3 regions of the Leptolyngbya sp. CCNP1308 genome follow, and region 2 is predicted to be linked to each of the others. Evidence: predicted binding sites of a transcription regulator. Region 2 holds the regulator's gene; each other region holds the start of a gene.
What was found. The regulator NtcA, encoded in region 2, controls nitrogen genes in cyanobacteria. The targets are predictions, from matches to a motif close to TTTGTANNNNNNNNTACAAA.

Region 1: a site for NtcA is predicted at 2,261-2,280, ahead of VB780_RS05105 (P-II family nitrogen regulator). Genes of this name have one in related genera too.
Region 3: a site for NtcA is predicted at 1,698-1,717, ahead of VB780_RS15290 (MSMEG_0569 family flavin-dependent oxidoreductase). Genes of this name have one in related genera too.

Annotation. Positions count from the first base shown of each region.
Region 1 is NZ_JAYGIH010000007.1:33,236-37,704, reverse strand. It holds gene mraY (phospho-N-acetylmuramoyl-pentapeptide-transferase) at 1-367, shown strand, start outside; gene VB780_RS05115 (isochorismatase family cysteine hydrolase) at 396-1,181, shown strand; gene VB780_RS05110 (hypothetical protein) at 1,528-2,199, shown strand; gene VB780_RS05105 (P-II family nitrogen regulator) at 2,425-2,763, shown strand; gene VB780_RS05100 (folylpolyglutamate synthase/dihydrofolate synthase family protein) at 2,961-4,295, shown strand; gene VB780_RS05095 (metallophosphoesterase family protein) at 4,361-4,469, opposite strand, start outside.
Region 2 is NZ_JAYGIH010000078.1:94,640-99,108, reverse strand. It holds gene VB780_RS23595 (PadR family transcriptional regulator) at 1-215, opposite strand, end outside; gene VB780_RS23590 (DUF3084 domain-containing protein) at 431-1,855, opposite strand; gene ntcA (global nitrogen regulator NtcA) at 1,974-2,645, opposite strand; gene thrC (threonine synthase) at 3,122-4,426, shown strand.
Region 3 is NZ_JAYGIH010000072.1:214,530-218,998, forward strand. It holds gene VB780_RS15280 (Nit6803 family nitrilase) at 1-721, opposite strand, end outside; gene VB780_RS15285 (MSMEG_0572/Sll0783 family nitrogen starvation response protein) at 935-1,417, opposite strand; gene VB780_RS15290 (MSMEG_0569 family flavin-dependent oxidoreductase) at 1,832-3,112, shown strand; gene proC (pyrroline-5-carboxylate reductase) at 3,122-3,934, opposite strand; gene VB780_RS15300 (cell division protein SepF) at 4,054-4,469, opposite strand, start outside.

The DNA of each region.
Region 1 (4,469 bases), on a different contig from region 2:
TTGCGCCGCCATGGCCGGAGCCTGCCTGGGCTTCTTACTCCACAACCACAACCCCGCCCGCGTGTTTATGGGCGATACCGGCTCCCTGGCTCTGGGCGCAGCCCTTGGGGCCGTGGGTATTCTCAGCGGCAACCTGTTTGCCCTGCTAGTGCTGACCCTGCTGTTCTTTGCCGAAACCCTGTCGGTGATCATTCAGGTGGGCTACTTCAAAGCCACCAAAGGCTCCGACGGCGTGGGCAAGCGTTTCTTTAAGATGGCTCCGCTCCACCACCACTTTGAGCTATCGGGCTGTTCTGAAATTCAGGTTGTGGCGGCGGCCTATGCCGTAACCGCCCTACTAGCTGTGCTAGCCCTCCAGGTGAGATAGTCTGCATCCCACTCCCAGCATAGTCGCCATGGATGCATCAAACCTTCGCCCTCTGGGTCACCCGCCCAATGCCTGGTGGGTCAACGACCAGGTTGCCGACATCAGCCGTCAAGAGCTACAGCCTCGACTGACCACCCTAGTCACCCAGACCAAGCAGGTGCGGTTTGACCTCGCCAAAACTGCCTGTCTGGTGGTCGATATGCAGAATGACTTTTGCCACCCCGACGGCTGGCTGGCCAGCATCGGCGTTGACGTAACCCCTGCCCGCCAGGCGATACAGCCCCTGCAATCTCTGCTGCCTAAACTGCGATTGGCCCAGGTGCCAGTGGTGTGGGTCAACTGGGGCAACCGCCGCGATCGCCTCAACCTGAGCGCTGGTCTACACCACGTCTACAACCCCAGCGGGGCCGGTGTGGGTCTCGGCGACCCCCTACCGGCCAACGGTGCCCCCGTGCTCACCAAAGGCAGCTGGGCGGCGGCGGTAGTGGATGAGCTAGAAGCTCAGCCCCAAGACATCTGGGTCGACAAGTACCGCATGAGCGGCTTTTGGGATACGCCCCTCGACAGCATTTTGCGCAACCTGGGCAAAACTACCCTGCTTTTCGCCGGGGTGAACATCGATCAATGCGTTCTGGCCACCCTGCAAGACGCCAATTTTCTCGGCTACGACTGCGTTTTGCTAAGCGACTGTAGCGCCACCACCTCCCCCGACTACTGCACCCAGGCCACCGTCTATAACGTCAACCAGTGCTTTGGCTTTGTGGCCGATAGCAAGGCCCTAGCCACTGCCCTAGAACTTTCGGTAGCCACCTAGCTGAGGGCAGGCTACCGTAGGGTGGGCAGTGCCCACCAGTTGAAAAATTGTTTTCCAGAAGTCGCTCAAGCAACACCCTTCCCAACATCTGTGTCCTTGGGAAGGGGCAAAATCCTCGGTTGCTTTCGCAGTCAGAACTGTCCTGGCCCCTGGAACCATTTGCCCTTGGATGCCAAATCACTCCTTGGGTGAGACCGTTGTCCAAATTCAGTGGTCAGAATGGAATTTATCAGGGCCAAAACTTTTCTTGACTAAAACTGGTGCAATTGCTCTAATGTGAACTACCCTTGGGCAGACCAATTTTCAGGCTTATTCTTCGTTCTTAAACGCCCCTTCTACCGTCATCATGAACGTACCCTTTTCTTCCGAATCTGCTTATCCTGGAGCCGTGGCCCCAGAAGCACCCCAGGGCAGCCGTCAGGCTCCTTCGGTGCCTATTTCGGTATACCGTGAGCTAGCCACGGAGCTGCGCGCTACCCAGGCTATGGTCGATTCGCTGACCCAGCAAAATCAGCAGCTCAACCAGCAAAACCAGGTGCTGCGCCAGGAAATGATTCGCTTTGCGGACTCGGCGGCCCGGCTCAAGCAGGCGATCGAGGTCAGCCAGCCCCAGGCGATTGAGCCGGAGAGCATTGCCCGCCCGCTGACGGCACCTCTGAGTATGGAAGCCCCGGCGATGGCCGCTAGCTATTCTATGGACGAAGCGGCTTCGGCCTCTCTGCCAGAACGGCTATCAGAATCTATGGGGGAGGGGGTCTCGACCCTGGCAAGCCAGCTGACTCAAATGGTGAAGCCCAAGGGCAAAAAAACGCCCAAAATGCCTCCCAAGCGGCCTCAAGCAGCGCCTCAGCGGCTTTACACCGAAGAGCGCATCGATGCCAGCCGTCCTGGTCAGCTGAGCCAGCGATCGTCGGATCTCAGCGGGCTGTGGCTGGCGGCAACCATTCTGCTGATTGTGATCAGCGCCTTTGGGGCTGGTTTCTTGATTATGAAGCCGCTGCTGAGCAATTCTCGCTAAAGGGCTGGATTACCGCCTGTAGCTTGCTTTTCCAGCCGCTGTGACTCCGCTTGCCTGACTTTTTGTAGCTGACGATACAGTATTGTAGGGGTCAGGCCCGATACACATAGACCGAAGCTATACCAAGTCCAGCTCGCGATCTGTAGTTTTGCCATAGGTAAACCTCCACTTCTGGGCTGGGATGAGGTTTACAGAGAGACCCGCTGAAGCACCCTGGTTGGATCTATGAAAAAAATAGAAGCTATTATTCGCCCTTTTAAGCTCGACGAGGTCAAGATTGCCCTGGTCAACGCTGGTATTGTGGGTATGACTGTGTCGGAGGTGCGCGGCTTTGGTCGCCAAAAGGGACAGACCGAGCGCTACCGAGGCTCGGAGTACACCGTTGAATTCCTCCAGAAGCTCAAGATTGAGATTGTGGTTGAAGAGGCCCAGGTCGATACCGTAGTAGACAAGATCATTTCTGCTGCCCGCACTGGCGAAATTGGCGACGGCAAAATTTTTGTCAGCCCCGTAGATGAAATCGTCCGCATTCGCACCGGGGAGAAAAACACCGAAGCGGTGTAGCCCCTGCCCCTGGTTTAACGCCTCAACCGGGCGCAGCCTAAGCTGCGCCTTTTTTATGCCCGATCGCACCCCATCCTTGCAAGTTTATGCTGGTGCAGCTAGATCGCGAGGGAGCCGGTAGGTGAGGGGCGATCGCCCTCAGATAAGATGCTTAATGACCAAGCTACCTCGTCCCTCGTGGGCGGAGAGAACTGCCTGTGTATCAGCCGTCCCAGATTGAGCAAGAGCAACAGATTGAGAGCGTCCTGGCTCCCTTTGGGCGGTTTGGGGTAGAGCTGGGGCTAGAGCGTATTCATCGATTGCTGGGAGCCTTAGGCAATCCCCAAGAACGGGTGCCGCTAGTGCATGTGGCGGGCACTAACGGCAAAGGGTCGGTGTGTGCCTACCTGGCAGCGGTGCTGGGGGCAGCGGGGTATCGAGTGGGGCGCTACACCTCGCCCCACCTGGTGAGCTGGCGCGAGCGCATTGTCGTCAATGGCGACCCCATTGCCGCGCCGGATTTGATCGATCGGCTGGAGCAGGTGGTGGCCGCTATAGACCCATCCCACCCCTCGCCCACCCAGTTTGAGGTGTTTACGGCGGCGGCCTGGCTGCATTTCGCTGAGGCTGGGGTCGATGTGGCGGTGATGGAGGTGGGCCTGGGGGGGCGACTCGACGCTACCAACGTGGTGGATGCGCCCCTGGTGAGCGTGATTACCTCCCTCAGCCGCGAGCACTGGCAGCGGCTCGGCCCCACCCTGGCCGATATTGCCCGCGAAAAGTCGGGGGTGCTAAAGCCGGGGCGTCCCGCAGTGATTGGCCCATTGCCCACTGAGGCCGAGGTGGTGGTGCGGGCCCGTCTGGCCGAGTTGGGCTGTCCGGCGGTATGGCCCGCGCCCGCCGTATCTCTAGGCAACGGTCAGGCCCGCTATGACCAGGGCGACGAGGGCATTACCTATCCCCTGGCGCTTTTGGGCGAGCATCAGCTGACCAATTCGGCGATCGCGATCGCCACCCTACAAACTCTGCGCGCCCAGGGCTGGAGCATTTCTGACGCTGCGATCGCCCAAGGCATGGCCAACGCTCGCTGGCCGGGACGCTTGCAGTGGGTGATCTGGGGAGAGGAACCGGAGATATACCCGCTGCTGATCGACGGTGCCCACAACCCCGCCGCCGCCGAGGTGCTGCGCCAGTACGTCGATAGCTGGTGGGCCAGTTGGGTGGGGGATCGGGCGGGGACGGTGTGGCTGATGGGGATGCTCTCGACCAAGGACCACCGCGATATTTTTGCTGCCCTGCTGCGTTCCGGGGATGCCCTACATTTGGTGCCAGTGCCTGGGCACGAGACGGCAGTGCCGGAGGATCTGGGGGCGATCGCGCGATCGGTCTGCCCTGACCTGGCCCAGTGCGAAGTCCACAGTTCTCTCTGGGATGGGTTGCTTGCGATCGCCCCGTCCCCGGCTCCCCTCAAGGTGCTGTGCGGCTCGCTCTACCTAATTGGCCACTTTCTCGCTACCGAACCCTACGAAGATGCAGCAGGGCGGGGAATTTGAGGGTGTGAGAAAAAGAGGCAGAATAACCAACAGCCATACTCAAAAAATCCAATTCCCTCGTCCGATTATCGGCCTACGGCAAACTCGTCAAACTTCACCACCGCTGAGTTCGGCTCTCGGGTGTCAAAGTAGTAGCTGCTGATCGTCCCCATACCCGTGTCAAACACGCTGAAG
Region 2 (4,469 bases):
ATGGCATTTTCGTCCTCTAGAAACTTAAGTGCCCCGTAAAGCACTGTGTCTGACAGGCGATAGTGAGAATACTGGTGGGTTAACCGCTGGATTAACTCGGTGCCGTAGGAGTCTTGCTGGAGCAATACTGATAACACGTAGCAAACGGCAAGCTCTTTGTTGAGGTAAATTGGCGGTGGATCCTCGAAGAACTGATAAATATCCTCAAATTTCATGGGATCGCTCCAGGTATATTTAAAATTTGCTTGCCCTAGGACAAGCCAGAGTTAAAAAGCAACCTATTAGCAGCCGACAGATTTGTAGGTTAATTCTAAGCACAGGTGATCCCCACAATATCGAAGTCGGGGCAGATGGTAACTATCTGCAAATCTTTTTAGACATTATTAAATATTCGCCACCAAAGATAATTTGGCTTGGATCCCCTTCGGTTTTAGAGCCCTCTAGGGGCGCGGCGGTTTAGGAGCTGATCGCTGCTATCGCCTAGGGGATTGTTCAATTCACCGGTTTGAAATAGAATCCGCCCGTCACGCACCGCCGCCAGATGAATCTGAACTGGCCCTGCTGTGAAGATATCGGTAGCCGCGATCGCCTGAAGATCGACCGCCTGTCCTGATTGCTGCACCGTTTCTAAAAAGTTGAGCACCGTTTCAGGCCGGTTGTCGGCCACTTGCAGCGTGTCGCTAACGACACCATCCTGCCGGGCGCGAAATTGAGCTGCCGCTAGCAGCAGATTGAGACGCTCGACTAGCTGGCGATCGCCCAGGGGAGGGGGGTCGAGGGTAACGGTCGCCAAGCGCTCGCCGAGGGCATAGACCTGCTGATTGGGGGTGGCATCGATGAAGACCTGGACGCAGGGCTCGCCCTGCTGCACGACACAGGGCTCACCCGTGATGTAGTTGGCCGCCGAGAGCAGCCGCACCACATAGTCTTCGCCCGTGGACAGGCGGTCAATCAGCGCCTCGACTTCGCGGTTGCCGATTAGCAAAATTTGCTGGTCGATCAAAGCCCCTGGGGCAATGGCCCGAGACACTAGACGGTTGGCTTCGAGGAGAAAACTCGTGACAAACTCCTCGGCCTGCTCCCGATTTTCGGCGCGTCCCTGCCCGACTAAAATTTCCTGGTTGCGGTTGAGCGCAATATTGCCTCGAAACAACCCCTGGTATTGCGTCTGCAGAACGGCTACCTGCTGCTCTAAAAAGTCTTGCTCGGCCTCTAGGCTAGTGAGGCTGCGCTCACGCTGGGCGATGGCGCGATCGCGATCGGCAATCTGCTCGTCTAGCTCGGCGATGGCGCGATCGCGCGCAGCAATCTGGCTGCCAATGGTGGCCTGCTGCCGCAGCAGGTTATCGCGCTGCACCCGCAGAGCATCCGTCGACTGGCGAAGGGCGGCGGCCTGTTGAGAGACTGCATCCAGCTGGCTAAGGGTTTGGCGCAGTTGCCCCTCAGTAGCCTCCTGCTGGGCCACCGCCTGATTGAGCGATTGATTGATTTCCTGGAGTCGAGCCAGCGCCCGCTGCCGTTCGTCGGTAGCTGACTCCAAATCGGCTTCTACACTCTCCTGGGTAGCCTGAGCCTGAGCGAGATCGGCCTCAGCACTTGCCAGATCATCCTGAATTTTACCCAGCTCAAATACCCCGGTGCGCAGCTGACTACTGACCCCAAACAGCAGAGCCAGCGTAGACGCCGAAATAACGCTGCCCGTGGCGATACTCACTAGGGTGGCCGTTTGTCGAGGGCGCAGGTTGAACAAGCTGAGACGCGCTTTGCCCACCTTGGTGCCCACGCGATCGCCCAGAGTAGCAATAAAGCCCCCCAGAATCAAAACCGCCAAAATCAATACGTAACCAGAAACCATGCACCAGCCACAGGGGAGTTTGCACCTACTCTACTGCATGGGTTAAGCCCCTGGACGCCCCAATATTGCCGATAGCTAGGTTGGCTATCAAACCCAGCAGGCCTAGGCCAAACCCGCGCTAAGTAAACTGCTGACTCAGATTAACCGGATCGTGCACAGTAATCTTCTTTTTATAAATAGAGATCATGCCCTCCTGGCGCAGATCTCCCAAGAGGCGAGTCACGGTCACGCGGGTAGAACCGATGGCCTCGGCAATAGCTTGGTGGGAGAGCTTCAGGTCAATGGTGATGCCGTCCTGGCTGGGCACGCCGAAATCGCGGCAGAGAATGAGCAAAAAACTGACCAGGCGAGAGCCCATGTCTCGGTGGGCCAGAGTTTCAATCATCATCTCAGTCTGCAAAATTCGAGAAGACAGACCCCTCAGCATCAGTAAAGCTAGCTCAGGGTTTTCTTCTAGCGCCTGCTCAACCTGTTCGATAGGCACCGACAACAGTTCTACCGGAGTAAACGCCACAGAGTGATAAAAGCGATCGGAACGATTGCCGGTGATAAGTGATAAAACCCCAAACACACTATTCTCTCGCAGCAGAGCGACCGTAATTTCTTCTCCGGCCTCGTATACCCGCGACAGTTTGACGGCTCCTTTTAGCAGAAAATATACCCGTTCTGCTGGATCTCCAGGAAAAAAAATAGTCTTGCCCCGTTCATAGGACTCGACTACAGGGGGAAATGCTCCTCCAGATAGCTGACGAAAAACATTGGCAAGGGGCTTATCTTGGGTCACTACCATAACGTTCTGCTAAGAGCATCACAGAGAGCATCTGCACTAAATTCGCCGTTCCGATGTCGCTATGACAGCCAAACGTACAGCACAGAACACCTTGGGCATAAAGCATAAAGCAGTCTGACTGGTCTGGCACGTTAGCCAATGCAAACATTCCATGACTTTAGATCAATTAACCTCAACTGCAAGGTAGGTGTTTGTATACCAAGCTACCTTATTCGTCCCAGTGCTGATTTTGCAGTGCCCATAGGAGCTGCCCAGCCGCAGATTGGCGGCGAAACGGCAGCAATTCCCGCAACCGTGCGATCCATCGCTTCTAGGAAATCAGCCCTGACAGGGCAAACCGCTAGCAGATAGAAGCTTCGCCTATACCCGACTTTTTTGGTCGGGTACATTTGACCAAGTATTGTTTCCAGTGTTACGTTCTGGATCAATTGAGCAAAGCTAACGATCGCTCCCCAGTAACCGCAGTAGAGAACGCCATGACACAGTCCCTCGAACAAGCTATCGCCGCAAAGCCCACCTTTTCGGCCTTGAAGTGTCGAGAATGTGGTGAAACCTACGACCTTGGCGCTAAGCATGTGTGCGAAGACGTGTGCTTTGGCCCCCTAGAGGTCGCCTACGACTACGATGAAATTCGCCGACGGGTCACTCGCAGCAGCATCCAGGCAGGCCCGCTCTCAATTTGGCGCTACAAAGACTTTTTACCCGTCAGCACCGACAACCCAATTGATGTAGGAACTGGTATGACGCCCCTTGTGCGCGCCAATCGGCTGGCGCGGCAGCTAGGCCTAAAGGAACTCTATATAAAAAACGACGCCGTCAACATGCCCACCCTGAGCTTTAAAGATCGGGTGGTATCGGTAGCGCTGACCCGGGCGAGAGAACTGGGGTTTACTACTGTTTCCTGTGCCAGCACGGGCAATTTGGCCAACTCTACGGCGGCGATCGCCGCCCATGCGGGTCTTGACTGCTGTGTGTTCATCCCCGCCGATCTAGAAGCCGGCAAGGTGCTGGGTACGCTCATTTACAACCCTACCGTAATGGCCGTACAGGGCAACTATGACCAGGTCAACCGGCTGTGCTCTGAGGTAGCTAATACCCAGGGCTGGGGTTTCGTCAACATCAATCTGCGCCCCTACTACTCTGAGGGTTCCAAAACCCTGGGCTATGAGGTAGCTGAACAACTGGGCTGGCGCTTGCCCGACCACATCGTAGCGCCGTTGGCATCGGGGTCACTGTTTACCAAGATCTACAAAGGCTTCCAAGAATTTGTTAAAGTCGGCCTGGTTGACGATAAGCCTGTACGCTTTAGCGGTGCCCAAGCTGAGGGATGTTCTCCCATTGCTCAGGCCTTTAAAGAAGGCCGCGATTTTGTGACTCCGGTAAAACCCAACACGATCGCCAAGTCCATCGCCATTGGCAACCCCGCCGACGGCATCTATGCCCTCGATATTGCTCGCAAGACCAATGGCAACATCGAATCGGTAACCGACGCCGAAGTGATTGAAGGTATGAAGCTACTGGCCGAAACCGAAGGTATCTTCACCGAGACTGCTGGTGGCACCACCATTGCGGTGCTCAAAAAGCTGGTGGAAGCGGGTAAAATTGACCCCGATGAGTCTACAGTGGTCTACATTACTGGCAACGGCCTAAAGACTCAGGAAGCCGTGCAGGGTTACATCGGCGAGCCCTTTACCATTGAACCTAAGCTCGACAGCTTTGAGCGTGCCCTAGAGCGATCCCGCACCCTCGACCGGCTAGAGTGGCAGCAGGTATTGGTCTAAGGTTTAAGGTATAAGGCTCAAGGTTAATCGGCTTTTTTCCCAC
Region 3 (4,469 bases), on a different contig from region 2:
ACAGCACCCGATGCAGATTCTCATCGGGGGTGATCTGCCGCTTTTGCTCTTGGGTTAGCCAGCCCGTGGCATTGACCACAAAGCAGCCCGACTCCAGGGCGTGGTGGCGCATGGTGACTTCCATCTGGTCGCCAAAAATCTGCCCCACCATAGAGCCCGGAAATTGGCCGCAGTGGATTTGCTCATGCTGGGTCATCAGCGCGTAGCGGGCCAGGGGGTTGTAGTGCTCCCAGCAGGCCAGAGCGCCCACTCGCCCTGCCGCCGTTTCCACCACCTTCAGCCCGGCCCCATCACCCTGGCCCCACACCATGCGCTCGTGGTAGGTGGGGGTAATTTTGCGCCGCTTGAGCACCAGGGTGCCGTCGGCGTCAAAGATTAGCTGGGTGTTATAAAGGGAGCCACCGTCGCGCTCGTTCACCCCCAGCACCACCACCATGCCGTAGGAGCGAGCTGCCCGGCTCACCGCATCGGTCACCGGCCCCGGCACTGCCACCGCCTCGTCGTAGAGCCGCAGGTGCTCTTTACCCATCAGAAACGGCGGCTGCACAAAGGAGAAGTAGGGGTAGTAGGGGATGAAGGTCTCTGGAAAGACGATTAGCTGAACACCCGACTGGGCCGCTTCGGCGATGGTTTCCAGCACCTTTTCGGTGGTGCCGTCGCAGCTAAACAGCACGGGGCTGATCTGGGCGGCGGCGGCGCGAATGGTTTTGGCGTAGTCCATGGGCGTTGGTGGTGGGATGATGAGAGTTGCAGCCGATGAGCGAAGGGTGAACGGCGGAGCGAACCGCAGATGGGTGGATTGCAGCTTGGGTAGATGGTGGGCAGTGCCCACCCTACGGGGTCTGGGCGGTAGGGTGCATTCGCGGCCATCCAACTTTGGTCAAACACACCAGATTTAACCCCTGGGCCGCAATGCACCACCTACGTCATAGGGCTACATCGTCCAGGTGTCGAGAATAAAGGCCCCTTCTTTGCGGTGCATAAGCACAATATCGAGCACGTCGAGGGGGTTAATCGGGCGAATGCCGGGGATGAGAGAGGGCTCGCCGTGGCCATAGAGTGCCTGGAGGGCAAAGCGACAGGCGTAAATCTTGCAGCCCATCTCCAGCAGCTTGACAATCTGGTTATTCATCGCCAAGTGCCCAGGAAAGGCCTCGTCGTTGAGCTTGGGGAAGCCGCGCTGTACGCCTAGGGTGACGCCAGGGCCGTACAACAGCACCGAAGTCTCAAAGCCTTTGCGAATTAGGCGAGTGGCTTGCAGCAGGTTGACCAGACCAATAGAACCTTCAAAGGCCACAGTGTGGAAGGTGACGAGGGCTTTTTCGCCCGGCTCAGCCTGCACATCGGGAAATACTTTCTCTTCGTAATCAACCAGAAAATCCCCAGCCTGGTGAGCTGGCAAAGTTACTTCAGGCATAAATTTCAGTTCCTTGCAAAATTGCTGGCAGCGCTGGATGTCTGGCTGCACGTTCCAGCACATTAGGGGCGATCGCCCTGGGCTCCCGTATCAGCAACTACAAACCTTGGCGGTCTGGCCTAATCAACAGGGGCCGGGCTGCAAATTGCTAGTTCGACGTCCCAGGCTGACGGATACCCCTATCACTTTCGATAGGTACCCTGTTCAGATTCACGCCAATTGAGACTATGGCAGGGCGATCGCACTCACCCTCCCTCCCACTAGCGCTAGATCAATCCTTTCGGTAGCCGGGGTTACAAGCAGTCCCTAAGCAACGACCTAGGGTACGAAAACAAGGGAAATGAAAACAGAGCAACAGGAAAGTATTTCTTCCCAGATTTGCCCATCCAAAATCCAAAAAAATTGGTATCAGCTATGGCTATGCAATACGGCGTAATTGTTATCGGCGGCGGCCAAGCGGGGCTGTCGATTAGCTACTGCCTGCACCGCCTAGGCATTGACCACATCATTTTTGAACAGCACCAGGTAGCTCACTCCTGGCGCACTAAGCGGTGGGATTCGTTTTGCCTAGTTACCCCCAACTGGCAGTGCCAGTTACCGGGCTTTCCCTACCCCGGCGACGACCCCGACGGCTTTATGGGCCGCGATGCCATTGTGGAATACATTGAGCGCTATGCCAGCCACTTTGACCTGCCGCTCAAAACCGGAGTCAAGGTAGAACGGGTGCGCCAGCCCGAGGGCGGAGGCTTTGAGGTTGTTACCAACCAGGGCACCTTTACCGCTGACCAGGTAGTGGTGGCCACAGGTGGCTACCACACCCCCAAAATTCCTCGCCTTGCCGAGCGTTTGGCTCCCGATATTGTGCAACTGCACTCGGCGGAATACCGCAACCCTGAGTCGCTGCCGGAGGGGGCGGTGCTGGTGGTGGGCACGGGCCAGTCGGGCTGCCAGATCGCCGAAGACCTGCACCTAGCTGGGCGGAAGGTGCATTTGTGTGTGGGGGGTGCGCCGCGATCGCCCCGCCGCTACCGAGGCAAAGACGTGGTCGAATGGCTTGACCAAATGGGTTACTACGACCTGGCGATTGACGACCACCCTCAAAAAGAAACCGTGCGTCACAAGACTAACCACTACGTCACCGGGCGCGGCGGCGGGCGGGAAATTGATCTGCGCCACTTTGCCCTTCAGGGCATGGGGCTCCACGGACGGCTGATGGATATTCAGGGTACCCAACTCACCTTTAGCGACGACCTGAAGGAAAACCTCGACAAAGCCGACGCCGTTGCCGAAAGCATCAAGCGCACCATCGACACCTACATCGAGAAGAACGGCATCGACGCTCCCCTCGACCCGCCTTACCGTCCCGTGTGGGAACCGGAAACCGTTGAAACCTGCATCGACTACCGCGAGGCCAAGATCACCTCGGTGATCTGGTGCATCGGCTACGGTCTCGACTTTGGCTGGATTGAGCTACCTGTTTTCGATGGTCAGGGCTATCCCGGCCACCGCCGAGGAGTTACCACCGTACCGGGGCTGTATTTCCTTGGCTTGCCCTGGCTCTACACCTGGGGCTCTGCCCGCTTCTCGGGTATTGCCCGTGATGCCGAGTATCTAGCGGAACAAGTTGCTACCCGATCTGGGAGCAGTCATCCCCGTGCCCTGCAAACCGTCAACGAAGTAGCAATGGGGTCGTAGAGGTTTCTGTTAAGACTGCCCCAGTTCCTTAGACCGCAGGTAGGCCGATCGCACCGCTTCGATCAGGGCCGATCGCAGCCCGCCCGCCTCTAGGGCAGCAATGCCCGCGATGGTAGTACCGCCGGGGCTAGTCACGCGATCCTTCAGGACGGCAGGGTGTAGGTCGCCCTGGTGCAGCAGTTCGCCAGTGCCGCGTACGGTGGCGATCGCTAGCTCCAGCGCGATCGCCCTCGGCAACCCTACCGCTACACCGCCATCCGCCAACGCCTCGACCACCAGGGCAATATAGCCTGGCCCAGACCCCGACAGCGCCGTTACCGCATCCATTTGTGATTCAGGTACTTCTACTACAGTGCCGACGCTGGCAAAAATAGTGCGGGCCTGTTCTCGCTGGGCAGCACTTACTGCCTCCCCGGCGGCTAAGGCCGTCACCCCGGCCCCCACGGTAGCGGGCGTATTGGGCATGGCTCGCACCACTGCCCAGCCCAAAAATTCCTGTTCTAGCCGGGCCAGGGGCACCCCGGCCAAAATCGATAGCAGCAGCGGCGGCTTCTCGCGCTCTGGGAACCTGAGATTTTCTGCTACGGTCCCCAGCATTTGGGGCTTGATCGCCAGCAAAACGGTTTCAGCGGCATCGATAACTGCCTGGTTGTCGCCGGTGGTTTGCACGCCGTAGGTGTGGTGCAAAACCTCTCGCCGAGCAGCCTGGGGGTCGCTCACGACTACCGCCCCAGGCGCAAAAATATTCTGATCAAGAAGGCGGGCGATGAGAGCTTCTCCCATCATCCCGCCGCCGATAACCCCAAATGTTGCCTCAGGCATAACCATCCTCACCGACGACTCGATCGTTTGCGATCGCTAGTGAAGACAATAACCTAAGGTAGCCCCCGGCACTAGACCAGGGGCAGTGATAGTCATGTGTTGATCAAGCGTGGATAACGCTAGGCCATGCGAGCCATGGTCTCGGCACCCCAAGCGGGAGCGGGGGGCATTTGGCCGGGCATGGGCATACCCTGGGGCTGGCCCATGAAGACTTCTTCTTCGTACTCGGTGGGGGTGCTTACCTGTACGCAGTTGGGCGTAAACAAGAAGATGCTTTCGCCGATGCGCTCTTGGTGCCCGTCGATGGCGTAGGTGCCGCCCGCCACAAAGTCAACGGCCCGCTGAGCCTGATCGGGATCCATAATGGTAAGATTAAGGACGACCGACTTGCGCTCGCGCAGCGCCTGAATGGCCTGGGGCATTTCTTCAAAGGAGCGGGGTTCCATTACCACCACTTCGGAGGTGCCGTTCATGGCACCGGGCATACCAATTACGTTGCTGGCCATCGGGGTCATTCCTGAATCAGTGGGCATCA